3 regions of the Mycobacterium sp. IDUB_39 genome follow, and region 3 is predicted to be linked to each of the others. Evidence: predicted binding sites of a transcription regulator. Region 3 holds the regulator's gene; each other region holds the start of a gene.
The links. The regulator LexA, encoded in region 3, represses DNA repair genes until DNA is damaged. The targets are predictions, from matches to a motif close to CGAACANNTGTTCG.
Positions count from the first base shown of each region.

Region 1: ACZY0X_RS13165 (HNH endonuclease signature motif containing protein) is a predicted target of LexA. The motif match lies at 1,850-1,863, and genes of this name have one in related genera.
Region 2: ACZY0X_RS25170 (HNH endonuclease signature motif containing protein) is a predicted target of LexA. The motif match lies at 2,469-2,482, and genes of this name have one in related genera.

Region 1 is NZ_JBVAXF010000003.1:258,000-262,771, forward strand. It holds gene ACZY0X_RS13150 (TerC family protein) at 1-751, opposite strand, end outside; gene ACZY0X_RS13155 (hypothetical protein) at 927-1,199, opposite strand; gene ACZY0X_RS13160 (VOC family protein) at 1,285-1,698, shown strand; gene ACZY0X_RS13165 (HNH endonuclease signature motif containing protein) at 1,872-3,410, shown strand; gene yaaA (peroxide stress protein YaaA) at 3,866-4,612, opposite strand; gene ACZY0X_RS13175 (alkaline phosphatase family protein) at 4,639-4,772, opposite strand, start outside.
Region 2 is NZ_JBVAXF010000007.1:157,079-161,850, forward strand. It holds gene ACZY0X_RS25150 (hypothetical protein) at 1-264, shown strand, start outside; gene ilvA (threonine ammonia-lyase IlvA) at 261-1,541, opposite strand; gene ACZY0X_RS25160 (nitroreductase family deazaflavin-dependent oxidoreductase) at 1,592-2,029, opposite strand; gene ACZY0X_RS25165 (hypothetical protein) at 2,119-2,328, shown strand; gene ACZY0X_RS25170 (HNH endonuclease signature motif containing protein) at 2,487-3,887, shown strand; gene ACZY0X_RS25175 (DUF4303 domain-containing protein) at 3,985-4,617, opposite strand; gene ACZY0X_RS25180 (TetR/AcrR family transcriptional regulator) at 4,751-4,772, opposite strand, start outside.
Region 3 is NZ_JBVAXF010000006.1:305,947-310,718, forward strand. It holds gene ACZY0X_RS23400 (LGFP repeat-containing protein) at 1-1,576, shown strand, start outside; gene lexA (transcriptional repressor LexA) at 1,592-2,290, opposite strand; gene ACZY0X_RS23410 (LysM peptidoglycan-binding domain-containing protein) at 2,499-2,945, shown strand; gene nrdR (transcriptional regulator NrdR) at 3,041-3,505, shown strand; gene ACZY0X_RS23420 (PhzF family phenazine biosynthesis protein) at 3,519-4,217, opposite strand; gene ACZY0X_RS23425 (alpha/beta fold hydrolase) at 4,266-4,772, opposite strand, start outside.

The sequences.
Region 1 (4,772 bases), on a different contig from region 3:
CCAGCCGCTTGAGCAGATCGCCCAGCAGGAAGTACAGCTGGCGCAGACCCATCAATGCGAACACGTTCGCGGTGAACACGATGTAGGGCTCCTGGGTGAGCCCGTAGATGGCGGGAATCGAGTCCAGCGCGAACAGCAGGTCGGTGGTGCCCAATGCCACGATCACCAGGAACATGGGCGTCATCAGACGCTTGCCGTCCTGCTTGATCCACATCTTGAGGCCGTCCCACTTGTCGGTGAGAGTCAGATGCTTGCGGGCGAACCGCACCACACTGTTCTCGGCGTCGTCATCGTGTTCGGTGTCGCGGGCCAGCTTGATCGCGGTGTACACCAGGAACGCGCCGAAGGCGTAGAAGATCCAGGAGAACTGGTTGATCGCGACCGCGCCCAGTGCGATGAAGATGCCGCGGAAGATCAGCGCCAGGATGATGCCGATCAGCAGCGCCTGCTGCTGGAACTTCCTGGGCACGTTGAAGCTCGCCATGATGATCAGGAAGATGAACAGGTTGTCCACTGAGAGGCTGTACTCGGTGAGCCAGCCGGCGAAGAACTCCACGCCGAACTGGCTGCCGTGGAAGTACCAGACCCATATCCCGAACAGCACCGCGAGACCGACATAGAACGTCAGCGCTATCGCGCACTCACGGAACGTGGGTTCGTGAGGCCTGCGAGCGATGAAGATGATGTCGAACAGCAGCACTGCGAGCGTCACGCCAAGCGTGACGATCCATTCGATCTGGGTAACGTTCAAGAGCTTCCTCCGGTCGTCAAACACGGCTGAGGTCTCTGCCGCCGCAGAATGCGGCCCACGGCACCGGCTGTCCAAAGGTGGACAACGTGATGACGACACCGCGGCGAAGGAATACTCCCCTCAGCGATCAGTCTGTCAGAGGAACTCGGTGGTGGTGAAATTCGGGCAGCATTGGCTACTGCTCCGATGGCTCCGACCTGGAGGGTTTCGGGTTGCCGCGACTTGCCGCAGACGTGAGCCCCAGCGCGATGAACACGTCGAGCGCCGTGATGAACAGGCCTGCCCAGTACATCCACTTGATGGTCGGATCTGGCTGGGTGGCGAAGTAGACGATCAGGAAGATCGGACCGACGATGCCGCACACGAAGACGAACGCCTGTACGCGTAGGTAGCGCCAGAACGTCTCCACGCGATCTCCCGTCGTCGGCGTCAGCTGATTGGTCCCCATATATTGCCTGCGTGTCCGGGTTCGGGGGCGACAACAGTGGCTAGGCTCCGAACGGCACGCCCCCATGACCCGCGATATCAAAGAGGTGACCGTGAACCTTGACCTGCTGACACCGACCGTAGAGATCGGACTCGTCACGACCGACCTCGACCCAATGGTCGCGTTCTACGAGGACTTCCTCGGCCTCGAGTTGCAGGGTGAGATTGAGTTCGCCGACGGACGGCAACGGCGATATGCATTGGGGGCGAGCGTGATCAAGCTGGTCACCTACAACACCGCCCCTGCCCAGCCGGTGGTCCCCGGCGGCGGTAAGGCCCAGGCCGGGATGCGCTACCTCACCATCGGGGTGACCAACCTGCGCGAGACGGCCGCAAAGATCGAGGCGGCGGGCTATCAGGTCGTGGAACCGCCCACCGAGTTCGAACCGGTGCCGGGGATGGGCTGGATGTTCATCGCCGATCCCGACGGCAACTCGATCGAACTGTTCGGGACGCTCTGAGTCGCGTCCGATGCCGGGGGACCGGCGCTCGGACCAATTAGCATGGCGCTCTGACATTCTCGGCGGTTGATCACCGAGTTATCCACAGTCGCGGATTCATCCACAGATCCCGATTTCGGTTCTGGCACGTGTCCCACACCCCGACTACATTCGAAACTGTGTTCGATGAATTCGTGTCAGCCGCAACCCGGGCCTCTGGTGGTGAGGCTGTGGCGGCGTGGGCACGGGTCGAGTCCGCGGCCTGCGCGCGGCGCCTGAGCGCGATGGTGGCAATGCTCGATGTCCGCCAGTCCGCCGATGACTCCGCCTCGCGGGAACAGTGGTACCTGGACAACTGGGGAGCGGTCTGCGCCGAGATCGGCGCCGCCCAACAGATCAGCTCCGCGGCGGCATCGAATCAACTGCTGGTCGCGACCTCGCTGCGTGACCGGCTGCCGAGGGTCGCGGCGGCCTTCTCCCAGGGCCAGCTGTCCTACCGGCTGGTGTCCACCGCGGTGTGGCGTACCGCCCTGATCAAGGACGCCGACGCCCTGCGTGCCGTCGATGCCGATCTGGCCCACGCGCTGACCGACTCGCCGCCGATGTCTCAGGAGAGGACGGTCGACGCGATCGACGTGTTCGTCGACCGACACGACCCGCATGCCTTGCGCCGCACGCAGACACGGGCGCGCTCCCGCGGTGTTGATATCGACGTCGATGACGCCTCCGGTATCGCGACACTGTGGGGCGAGCTGTTCGCCCACGATGCCAAGGCGCTGGACCGGCGTCTCGGCGGGCTGGCCGACACCGTGTGCGGGCGAGACCCCCGCACACGCGATCAGCGCCGCGCCGACGCCCTCGGTGCGCTGGCCGCCGGAGCGGATCGACTGACCTGCCTGTGCGAGGACCCCGACTGCGCCGCCGCCGCACCGGCCCGCAGTTCTGCGGTGGTCTACGTCATCACCCGCGACGACACCCTCACCGACCAGAGCGACGTGACAGCGAGCCAAGACCCCACGCTCGACGGCGAGCAGCCGCGCATGTTCGACAAACCCGTGCGCGAACTGACCCTGGCTGAGGCGCTCACCGACACCGACCCCGGCGAGCTGGCGGCCACCGCACCCGGAGTGATGATCGACGGGCCTGTTCTGGCCGGCCCAATCATCCGCCGTCTCGCCCTGACCGCCGCGATCAAACACGTTCTGCACCCCGGGACCGCACCACCGGAACCCCGTTACGTGCCGTCGATGGCGTTGGCGGATTTCGTGCGCTGCCGCGACCTGACGTGCCGGTTCCCGGGCTGCGACGAACCGGCCACTGCCTGCGACCTCGACCACACGATTCCGTACCCCGTCGGGCCCACGTGTGCGTCGAACCTGAAGTGTCTGTGCCGAAAACACCACCTGCTCAAAACCTTCTGGAGTGGTCAGGGCGGCTGGCGCGACCGCCAAGACCCCGACGGCACCGTCATCTGGACCGCACCCGACGGACAGACCTACCGCACCTGCCCGGGCAGCAGCTTGCTGTTCCCCGAACTGTGCGCACCGACCGCACCCGTCGCCGCCAGCATCACGCGCACGACGACGCACGCACCGAGCCCCAATGACGGGCTCACCATGCCACGACGCACCACCACCCGAGCGCAGGCCCGTACACACCGCATCACCGAGGAACGTCGGCTCAACGAAACCGACCCGCAGCGTCAGCCCGTCAGCACGGCACCGCCCTTCTGACTGGCCCGCAACCAGCGTGTTTACGCCAAAAGCAGAGGGGTATTCTGGTTGCACGGGTCGTGAGGTTGGTCTGCCGTCCACCACAGCAACGACATACCGGCTTCCTTGTATCGCGCGTCAATACCCTGCCTCATCTCGGAGGCAGCGGCGACGGGCAGGAAGGAGACCGCAGATGAATCTGAAGAAGGCTGCGGCGACAGCAATGATCGCTGGTGCCCTTGGGGCTGCGTCCCTCGGACTCGAACCGGCTTCAGCACAGGCTGATCCCGGTTGGGGTCCGGACATTCCGTGGATTCCGGGGCCGGGCGATTGGGTCGATTGGAATCCGGGAGTCAATTGGGGCTCGCCCGGACAGGTCAAGAAGTGGTGCCCCTGGCAGTCCCCGCCCGGTCACTGGATCGGCGGTCCGCACGGGATTCCGTGCACCTAGACGCGAGTCTGCCTGCGACGCTTCACTAGCCAGTGACCACGACGGTTAGCGCGTTACCGCTGCGTTCCACCTGCATGCCTGCGCGTCTGGCCACCGCCGCCACCTTCGCCGCATCGTCGGGCTCGGACTTGGAGCTGACGAGCGCACGCGCCAACCGACCCTTGTGAGCCTTGTTGAAGTGGCTCACCACGACGCGGCTTCCGTCGGGGCGTTCCGACACCACGTCGACTGTGACCGCACCGGGCACCCGCGCCAGCGCCGCGTACGCACCGGAGCGCAGATCGACGATCAGTTCATCGAGCGCCAGCGCCGCGAGTACGGGCTCCAGGACAGGTTTCCATCGGGCCGCCAACGAGGGCCGACCGGGCAACTTCGACCCGGCCGACAGCCGGTAGGCGGGCACCGAGTCGTCGGCGCGCAGCAACCCGAACAGCGCAGAGCCCACCGCCAGTCGCGCCCGCGCCCTCGATGCCGTTGCCCCACTGAGGGATTCGACATCCAGGGCGTCGTAGAGAACGCCGGTGTAGCGATTGATCGCGGGCATGGTGCCCGCGGTGAGCAGGGCGGCGTTGCGGTCGATCTCGGCATCTTGGGCCGCCGAGATACCCAGGGCCTTTCGGCAGGTCGGCCGATCGGCCGCCAGGGCGACAAGTTCGCCCGTCAACTCCGACCGCAGCGGGCCCAACTCTGGCGAGCCCAACGTGTCGAGGCGAAGTGGCGGCCCATCGCCGCCGTCACGTTTGGTCTCCGAAGGCGGCAGCAGGACGATCACGGGCGTTGAGGTTAACGGAGTGGGGATCAGCCATGCGCAAGCAGCAGTGGCACGCGCTGCTCGGCGGACGTCAGCGATCCGTGGTGGCCGATGAGCGCGGACTCGATGGGTTCCACGGTGCGGCGCACCATCGCCGCCGAATCCCGGGCGGCCGCCACCA
Region 2 (4,772 bases), on a different contig from region 3:
GACCGCCCGACACCGCGGATCGTCGACGACCTCTTCGGCATGCTGCGGGCAGTGCTCGATGGGATCGGCCCCGACGTCACCGTCGCCCTACTACTGACCCGGCCGGGCACCGGAGGAGTCAGCGGGCGCGACCGGCGGTGGGCGACGCTCCTCGACAGGGGTGCCGCGCGGTTCGACGTGCCGATCCATCCGATCTTCCGCGCCAATGACGAGTCGCTCGTGCTCGTCGAGCCCGAGGGCGCTGCGCGCGCGTCGGCGGTCTAGGTCAGATAGCGATACGCCGGAGAGCCGGGCTCGAGCAGTTCGATATGACACTCGGAGTCACGCATCCGCGCCATCAGACCGTCGAGGTCGGAGGCGTTGGCCATCTCGACGCCGACCAGCGCCTCCCCCGTCTCGCGGTTGTTGCGCTTGACGTACTCGAACAGCGTGATGTCGTCGTCGGGCCCGAGCACGCCGTCGAGGAAACGGCGCAGAGCCCCGGGCTCCTGCGGGAAGTCGACAAGGAAGTAGTGCTTGAGCCCGAGGTGGACCAGCGAGCGCTCCAGCACCTCGCCGTAGCGAGACACATCGTTGTTGCCACCGGATATCAGGCACACCACGGTCGATCCCGGGGCGATGTCGGCTTCCAGCAATCCGGCGACCGACAGGGCACCTGCGGGCTCGGCGATGATGCCCTCGTTCTGGTACAGATCGAGCATCGCCGTGCACACCGCGCCCTCGTCGACCGAGGTGATCGTGACCATGTCCCCGGCCTGTGCGAGCACCGAGAATGGAAGTGCCCCAGCCTTGTTCACCGCGGCACCATCGACGAACTGATCGACGTCGTCGAGGACCACCGGCTCGCCTGCCGACAGGGCAGCCAACATCGACGCGGCACCCGCCGGCTCCACGCCGAGTACCGAGGTGCGGGTGGTGCGCTCGGTGAGATAGCTGGTGACGCCGCTGATACAGCCGCCGCCGCCGACCGGAACGATCACCAGATCGGGCTCGGTGTCGAGTTGGTCAAGCAGTTCGACAGCGATCGTGCCCTGCCCCGCCATGGTGCGCAGATCGTCATAGGGCGGTACCAGGGTGGCGCCGGTGCGGGCCACATCCTCGCGCGCCGCCTCGGCGGCCATGTCGTAGGTCTTGCCGCCGACGATGAGTTCAATGAACTCGCCGCCGTGATAACGAATCCGGTCGCGCTTCTGCTTCGGCGTCTTGGCGGGCACGTACACCCGGCCGTGGATGCCCATCTCACGGCACGCCTGCGCGAACCCCTGCGCGTGGTTGCCCGCCGAGGAGCACACCACTCCCGCCGCGATCTCCTCGGCCGTGAGCTGCCTGAGCAGGTTGTACGCGCCCCGGACCTTGTAGGACCGGACGACCTGCAGGTCCTCACGCTTGAGGTAGACCAGCGCGCCGGTCAGTTGCGACAGCCGATCACTGAACTGCAGCGGCGTCGGTGTCACGACCCCGGAAATTCGCTGAGCCGCCGCCTCGATATCGGCCGCGCTCAGCGGCGACATCCGGGAACTCCGACTCAGTTGCGTGGACACCGGTCAATGGTGCCACGTGGCACGAAGCCGATTGATTTGGCGGCGCGAAATCAGCTCACCGGGCTCAACACGAACACCGGGATCTGCCGATCGGTCTTCTTCTGATACTCGGCGTAGTCGGGCCAGGCGGCGACCGCGCGCTCCCACCAGGCGGCCTTGTCGTCGCCGAACACCTCGCGGGCCTCGTAGTCCTTGGTCACTGTGCCGTCCTGCAATTCCACCCGGGGATTGGCGACGATGTTGTGGTACCAGACGGGGTGCTTCGGCGCGCCGCCGAGCGACGCGACCACGGCATACTCCCCGTCGTGCTCGACGCGCATCAGCGGGGTCTTGCGGATCTTGCCCGTTTTGGCTCCGATGGTGGTCAGCAGGATGACGGGCCTGCCCTTCATCTCGGTACCCTCGGTCCCGCCAGAGGCCATGTACTGCTCGGCGTTCTCTCGGGCCCAGTCCGACGTGCTTGGTTCGTATTCTCCGGTCAGTGGCATCCCACCAGCGTAGGACCCCGCGAAACAGGTCAACCCAGATTCAAGGTTTCGGTTGACCGAAAACTTGGATGCGAGCTATCGTAGAACTCATGACCGCCCCCATCCAGCTGCCGCCCCAGGTGTACATCGCCGGGGTCGCGTGGCCGATGTACAAGCTGGTCGCGCTAGCAGTCGGAGCGGTCGTACTCGCCCTGGTCGGCCTGGTCACGATGTCGGTCGGCCCCGCCGTCATCACCGCGGCGGCGACGAGCACGGTCATATGGCTCGCCCTGGGCCTCCTCCAGCGCTCCGAGGACTAGCAAGCCCCTCCCGCGAGCGCGCGTGTCTGCGGGCGACACGCCGGTCTCAGATCCGACTCTGCGCGCGTTCGGCGAATTGGTGAAAACTCTTCTGTCCCTTTGGTTTCACTAGTCACAAACCGAGCATTCTTGTCGTCAGTCGAATGTATGTTCGAGATATGTCAGTGGCGGAGTTGCATGACTACGAGGGCCCGGTCCTCGCGGCCCTCGACGCGCTCGACACCGCCCTCGATGACCTGGACCAGGCATGCATCGACACGATGAGCCACCGCCGACTCCTCGATGTCATGGACCGCCTGGAGCGGGTGAACCGCAGACTGCCCGTCACCGAGCAGCGCGTCCTCAACCGGCTGGCCGCTGAGGCCAACCCGCTCGAGTTGGGTGACACCACCCTGCCAAGGCTGGTGGCATTCCGTTTGCGGATCAGCGTCAACGAGGCCGGCAAGCGCATCCGCTGCGCCGCCGACCTGGGCCCGCGCCACACCCTGACCGGCCAACCCCTGCCACCGGTGCTGGAGCGCACCGCCGCCGCCCAGGCCCGCGGACAGATCAACACCGAGCACATCGCGATCATCCGCAAGTTCTTCGCCGACCTACCCGAGCACATCGACACCCACACTCGCCAGGACGCCGAGACCGATCTGGTGCGAGTGGCCGTCAAACAGAGCCCCGAGGGTCTGCGCAGTGCCACTGCTCTGCTGCTGGCGCTGCTACACCCCGATGGGGACTACACCGACACCGAACGCGACCGCCGCCGCGGCATCTCGATCGGCAACCAGGGCGCCGACGGGCTGAGCCCCATCAGCGGACACCTCACCCCACAGGCGCGGGCCACCCTCGAACCCATCGTCGCCAATTGGGGCAAGCCCGGCATGTGCAACCCCAACGACCCCACACCGACCATCGACGGCGAACCCACCGACGCCGCCATCGACAGCGATGACCGCACCCAATACCAACGCAACCACGACGCCCTACTCGCCATGGGCAGAAGCGTTCTCTGCTCGAGACAACTCGGTCAGCACCACGGGCTACCGACCACCATCATCGTCACCACCACCCTGCAGGAACTGGAATCCGGCACCGGGCACGCCATCACCGCCGGCGGCACCCGGCTACCCATGCGCGACCTGATCGCGCAGGCCTCGCACTCTTTCCACTATCTGGCGGTGTTCGACCAACACACCGAAGCGGCCCTCTACCTCGGGCGCACCCGACGCTGCGCCACCGGCGCCCAACGCATCGTGCTCTACGCAAAAGACCGGGGCTGCACCCGCCCCGGCTGCACAGCATCGGGCTACAAATGCCAAGCCCACCACGCCGTCACGGACTGGAAGAACGGCGGCCAGACCAACATCGACGAACTGTCACTGGCCTGCGGACCCGACAACCGCCTCATCGAACAAACCCAGTGGATCACCCGAAAACGCAAAGACGGCCGCACCGAATGGATCCCACCCCCACACCTGGACACCGGCCAAGCCCGCACCAACGACCTTCACCACCCCGAACGCATGCTGCACCCACCCGAGGAGAACTCGGAAGACGAAGGCCCCTAGCACAATCGAAACTAGCGAGATCGCAACCTACGCGCACGACGTTTATGCGGTCGCTACCGCAGCGCCGGTGAGCAGGTCGCCCCGCCCAGCCCAGCGCCTAACGCAGCCGGTCATTGAGTTCGTCGGCGACGTCCTGGACAGCGGTGGGACCGTCGTGGGCCTCATGGGGAAACAGATCGAGCTCGTACTGTTGAAGGGCGCTCGGTGGATTGAGTTGCCGCGCCCGAGCTACAGCGTCCGCCTCGTCCTCTTCTCCGGGGAAAGTCAGGTTGATGACGACCGATTCTCGCGCGGCGCCCGCACCGAAGAAGCCCTCTCGGTCGAGATCAGCCAGTGCGCCCGTCAGTGCATTCACCAGTGCGGTGCGCAGTTCGTCGGAGAGCTCATACGGGTCGCCAAGGTCTGTGAACAGACGCTCGACCTGTCCAAAGAACTCGTCATAGCCGAACAGGTCGTACGGTGAATCGGATTCGGACCAACGCAGCTCTCGTTCCGCCGCCCAAGGTCTGGGCTGTGTCGCCGCTTCAGCGACGATGCGCTGGAGTCCCTCGACCGAGCATGCAGTAGGCGCCGGCTGGTGGAGCGCGGCGGTCGTCCACAGCCCGTAATAGTAGAAAGCCTCGTCGGGGCATGCGTCGCGCAGCTCGGTCCAAGCTTTGCGACAGGCCTCGCGTACGGTCTCACGGATTGAATGGACAGCGTTAGCAGGGTCCGTCCTCGACGTGGGCACCAATCATCTCCTCAAGCGGTACGCATCAATCACGCTAGTGCGATTCGCGATCCCACCGCGATCTTTGGCGTTGAGCTGCGCGCACGCTCGTTCATCCCAGGGGCGGCAAGGCCGCTAGGGCAATAGCCCATCGTCAATGGCTATGGCGGTGATGG
Region 3 (4,772 bases):
TGAGGTGGTGTCTCAGAAGTTCACCGGTGGCGAGCTGTCGTGGAACCGGGCCACCAAGACCTTCACGACCACCCCGCCGGAGCTGGCCGATCAGCTCAAGGGTCTCGAGATCCCGGGCGACGCGACGTCGGAGATCAATGCGGCGCGGCGCGCCGCGGGTGGGCCGCTTGGCCCACTCGGCGCCCCCGACGGACCGCCGCAACCTGTCGGCGACGGCAATCTGGTGCAGGCGTTCGGCGGCGGCAAGATCTTCTACAGCCCCGACCACGGCGCCGATGTGATCACAGGCCAGCTGCTGGAGAAGTACGAGAGCGTGGGCGGGCCGACGAGTGACCTCGGCTTCCCGATCGCCTCCGAGGCCGATGGTGGTCTCGCCCCCGCCAGTCGCATCGCGAAGTTCGCCGCCCCCGACGAGCCGGTGATCTTCTGGACGCCGGACTTCGGCGCTGTGATCGTGCGCGGCGCGATGAACGCGGCCTGGGCCAAACTCGGCGGCGCGACCGGCGATCTCGGTGCGCCGACCGCAGATCAGACCGAAAACGGCGATGTGATCACCCAGAAGTTCGCCAACGGGGCGATCACGTTCGATCGTGCGAGCAACGAGTTCTCCACCGAGCCGCCGAATCTGGCCAACGCGCTCGCTGGTCTCGCGGTGCCCGGTCAGGACGCCCCGAGGGCCCCCCAGGCCACCGGGCCGGCAAGCGATGACGGCGGGCAGCCGTGGTATCAGAAGTGGTGGTGGGCACTCGCCCTCATACCCGTACTCGTCCTGGTGGGTGCCGTGGTCGTCGCGGTGATCCTGAACCGGCGGCGCGGTGAGGACCGCGCACCGATAGACCGCTTCGACGACTACGACGACTATGACGACGGCGATCGTGACGATCATGATCACGACGACGATCACGATCACGATGACGACGACGAGGGCAACGACTTCGCGTCCGGCCCGATGCCGTCAGCAGGCCCGACACCGGCCAGCCAGCAGCAGCCCTTCGTGCCGTTGAGCGCGTGGGCGATGCCGAAGGACGACGAGGGCGGTGGCCCCGCGACCCCGGCCGCGTCCGTGCCGCCGGAGGTTCCCGCCGCACGTTCGTTGGACGGTGGATTCTCCCTCGATCAGGACGCGATCGACACGAAGCCCAACCTCATTGTGAGCGTCGTCGAGGAGCGCGACTCCACCGACGAGGAGACCATGGAGGACTCGGAGGCCTCGGAGGTCTGGGAGGACACCGAGGCCGTCGACGATGACCTCGAGGCCGCGGACGCCGCCGAGGCGGTCGACCCCGCAGCGGTGGATCATCCAGAGGAGGCTCGCCCAGAGGAGGCGGAGGCCGTTAGTGGGCCGCCCAGCGGTCGGCATGCGGCCATACAGCTCGATGAGCCCGCACCGGCTCAGACGTCGTTGCGGCTGGCCTCCGATGAGGGTGATGGTGCCCCTGCTGGATATCCGATCAAGGCTGACACCAAGACGGGACTGTACTGGCTACCCGGCTCGGAGCAGTACGACCGGGTGAAGGCCGAGGTTTGGTTCGCCAGTGAGGAATTCGCTCTGACGAACGGCTTCGTCAGAGGCTGACGCGGCTGACCGCCGTCACACCTTGCGGAGGACGGTGACGACCTTGCCCAGGATGGCCGCGTCGTTACCGGGGATCGGGTCGAACACCGGGTTGTGCGGCATCAGCCAGACCTGTCCCCGGGTGCGCTTGAACGTCTTGACCGTTGCCTCGCCGTCGATCATGGCGGCCACGATGTCGCCGTTGTCGGCCACATTCTGCTGACGCACGACCACCCAGTCGCCGTCACAGATCGCGGCGTCGATCATCGACTCGCCGACGACCTTGAGAAGGAACAGCGATCCCTCGCCGACGAGTTCGCGCGGCAGGGGGAAGACGTCCTCCACCGCCTCTTCGGCAAGGATCGGACCACCCGCGGCGATCCGGCCGAGAACGGGTACGAAGGTGGGTTCGGGCAGCGTGTCTGAGCCGGCGACGTCGGTGGTCACGATCGGGGTCACCATGTCGTCGGAACCGCGCACGTCCACCGCGCGGGGCCGGTTGGCGTCGCGTCGTAGGAAGCCCTTGCGCTCCAACGTGCGCAGTTGGTGTGCGACCGATGACGTCGAGGTCAGGCCGACGGCATCGCCGATCTCTCGGATGCTCGGTGGATATCCCCTGGTGGTGACCGAATTGCGGATGACCTCGAGGATGGTGCGCTGACGTTCGGTCAGCGCGGCGTCACGGCGCACAGGTGTGTCGTCGCTTCCGTCTCGTGTGTCGCTGCTGTCACTCATGTTGGCGAATCTAGTCCTGTCAACTCCGATAATCAAACATGTGTTCGACGCGTGTCGGAGGCGGCGCGCGATGGCCGGAACTTGTCGGTGGTCGCCGATATCGTTTGCAACAGTTCGATCACATGTTCTATTCATCGAACACCTGATCGATTATATTTCGAACACACAAGCGAACACACGCTCCGCCGCTTCACCGAAAGGCTCGAAGATGACCATCATCACCAGGGAGAACCCGACCGATCTCATCGCTCGCCCGGTGCGGCGACGTCCCGATGTGTCGCGGGGTCCGCAACGCCGTCGGCCGGCCGCGGAGCCGCTGCGGTACCGCGGCACCGGCGTTCTGATGTCGCGGGCTTCGCACCGCCGCAAGCCCATCACACCGGTCACGACGGTGCTGCTGGCGCTGATGGCAGCCGGCATCACGGTGTGGCTCGGACTAGTGGCCCAGTTCGGCGCCCCGCCCGAGGTGCCCCAGCCCGTGCCGGGCCAGCTGGCCGTCGTCCAGGTGCAAATGGGGGAGTCGCTGCAGCAGCTTGCCCGTCGCGTGGCCCCCGATGCGCCCACCGGTGCGGTCGTTGATCAGATCCGTGAGCTCAACGAATTGGATTCCGCCGCGGTCGATGCCGGGCAGACGCTTATCGCCCCCGTGGGCTGACGTGCGCCGTGCGCCGTGAACCCTGCGCCCGTGCGACGGTACGCTCGTATGCGACCGGGTTGCCCGGGCTGGTCATAGGCGGCGAAGGAGCGGTGATGCACTGTCCGTTCTGCCGTCACCCTGACTCTCGAGTGGTCGACTCCCGTGAGGCCGATGAGGGGCAGGCCATCCGCCGCCGCCGCTCGTGCCCGGAGTGCGGCAAGCGTTTCACCACCGTCGAGACCGCCGTGTTGGCGGTCGTCAAGCGCAGCGGGGTCACCGAACCGTTCAGTCGGGAGAAGGTGATCAAGGGCGTCCGCCGGGCGTGCCAGGGCCGACAGGTCGACGACGACGCGCTGAACCTGCTGGCTCAGCAGGTCGAGGACACCGTCCGCGCCGCCGGATCACCCGAGGTTGCCAGCAATGAGGTCGGTCTGGCGATTCTTGGCCCGCTACGAGACCTCGACGAGGTGGCCTATCTGCGGTTCGCCTCGGTGTACCGGTCGTTCTCCTCGGCCGATGACTTCGAACGTGAGATCGAGGCGCTGCGCGCGCACCGCAAGGTCGCCCCCTCCAGCTGACCGGGCGAGCGGGTCAGTCGATCTGCCTGGTGCCGTCGTCGACGACCCGGCCTGCGACCTTCACCCAGCCCTGGGCGTCCCAGGACGTGCGAATGTGTGAACCCTTGCCCTGCGTGATGGAGAGATCGCGACTCAAGTAGTCCGTCATGCGCACGGCCGCCGAACCGGTGGCCTCGTCCTCGGGGATGCCGAAGTGGCTGGCGAACATCCGCGACCGGATCGCACCGGCGGCCCGATCGCTCCACGACCACACGTAGTGCTCGACGTCCTCGGCGTAGTCATCTGGATCGGCGGCTAGGACCTCGTCGATCGATGACATTTCGTAAATGGAGAACTCCGGTGCCCACTCCGCGCGCGCGGTGATCGTGGTGAACTCACCGTCGGGTGCAGACTGGTGCTCGACCTGCACCACCCCGGCGGGCACCTGCAGCGTGTTGACCGGCGTCCCGCGGTTGCGCAGCCACCAGCCCGCTCCCACGGTCGGATGCCCCGCGAACGGAAGCTCGGTCGTCGGGGTGAAGATGTGCGCTATGGCGGTGGTGGCTCCTGGTGCCGGCAGTCCGACGAAAATGGTTTCGCTGTAACCCAATTGCGTGGCGATGCGCTGGCGGTCGGAGGGGGGCACTTGGTCGGCGTCAACCACGCCCAGGGGATTGCCGTGATTGCCGTCGGAGTCGGTGAAGACGCGCAACACGGTCACGTCGATAGCCATCTGCCGATGCTACGTCGTCGGGCGGCCGGACTGGGCGGCTCTGCGACCTCAGGTGGCGCTGCGCTCGTCGGTGTCCATCGCGTCCAGCACCGCGGCCCGGGTGCCGGTGGGACCGGTCAAGTCGGCCTCGGTGACACCCGTACGCAGCAGGTTCCGAAGTGCTTCCTGGTCGTGTGTCGCGGGGGCTGTCGAGTCGATGAACGTCTCCACGAGCGCAACGAAGCGGTCCGGATCGTCGTGGAAGGGGAAGTGGCCTGAGCCCTCGAAGATCTCGAGTTGTGAGCCCGGCATCGCCGCGTGCGCCATGCGGCCGTGACTCACGGGGATCACCGAGTCCTTTGATCCCCAGATCAGTTGAACGGGAACGGATTCGGTCAGATAACATCGGTCGAGCATGGTGACCACCTGGCCCCGCCAGTCCACCACTGCACGCAGGGTGCGGGCAAAGGCGGATGACGCCGTCGGCTCCGGCAGGTCGGCCAGGATGCGCAGCATGTTGGGGATGTCGCGGCCGACACCGGTCTTGCCGAACAGGGCGCCGCCCACTCGGCCGAC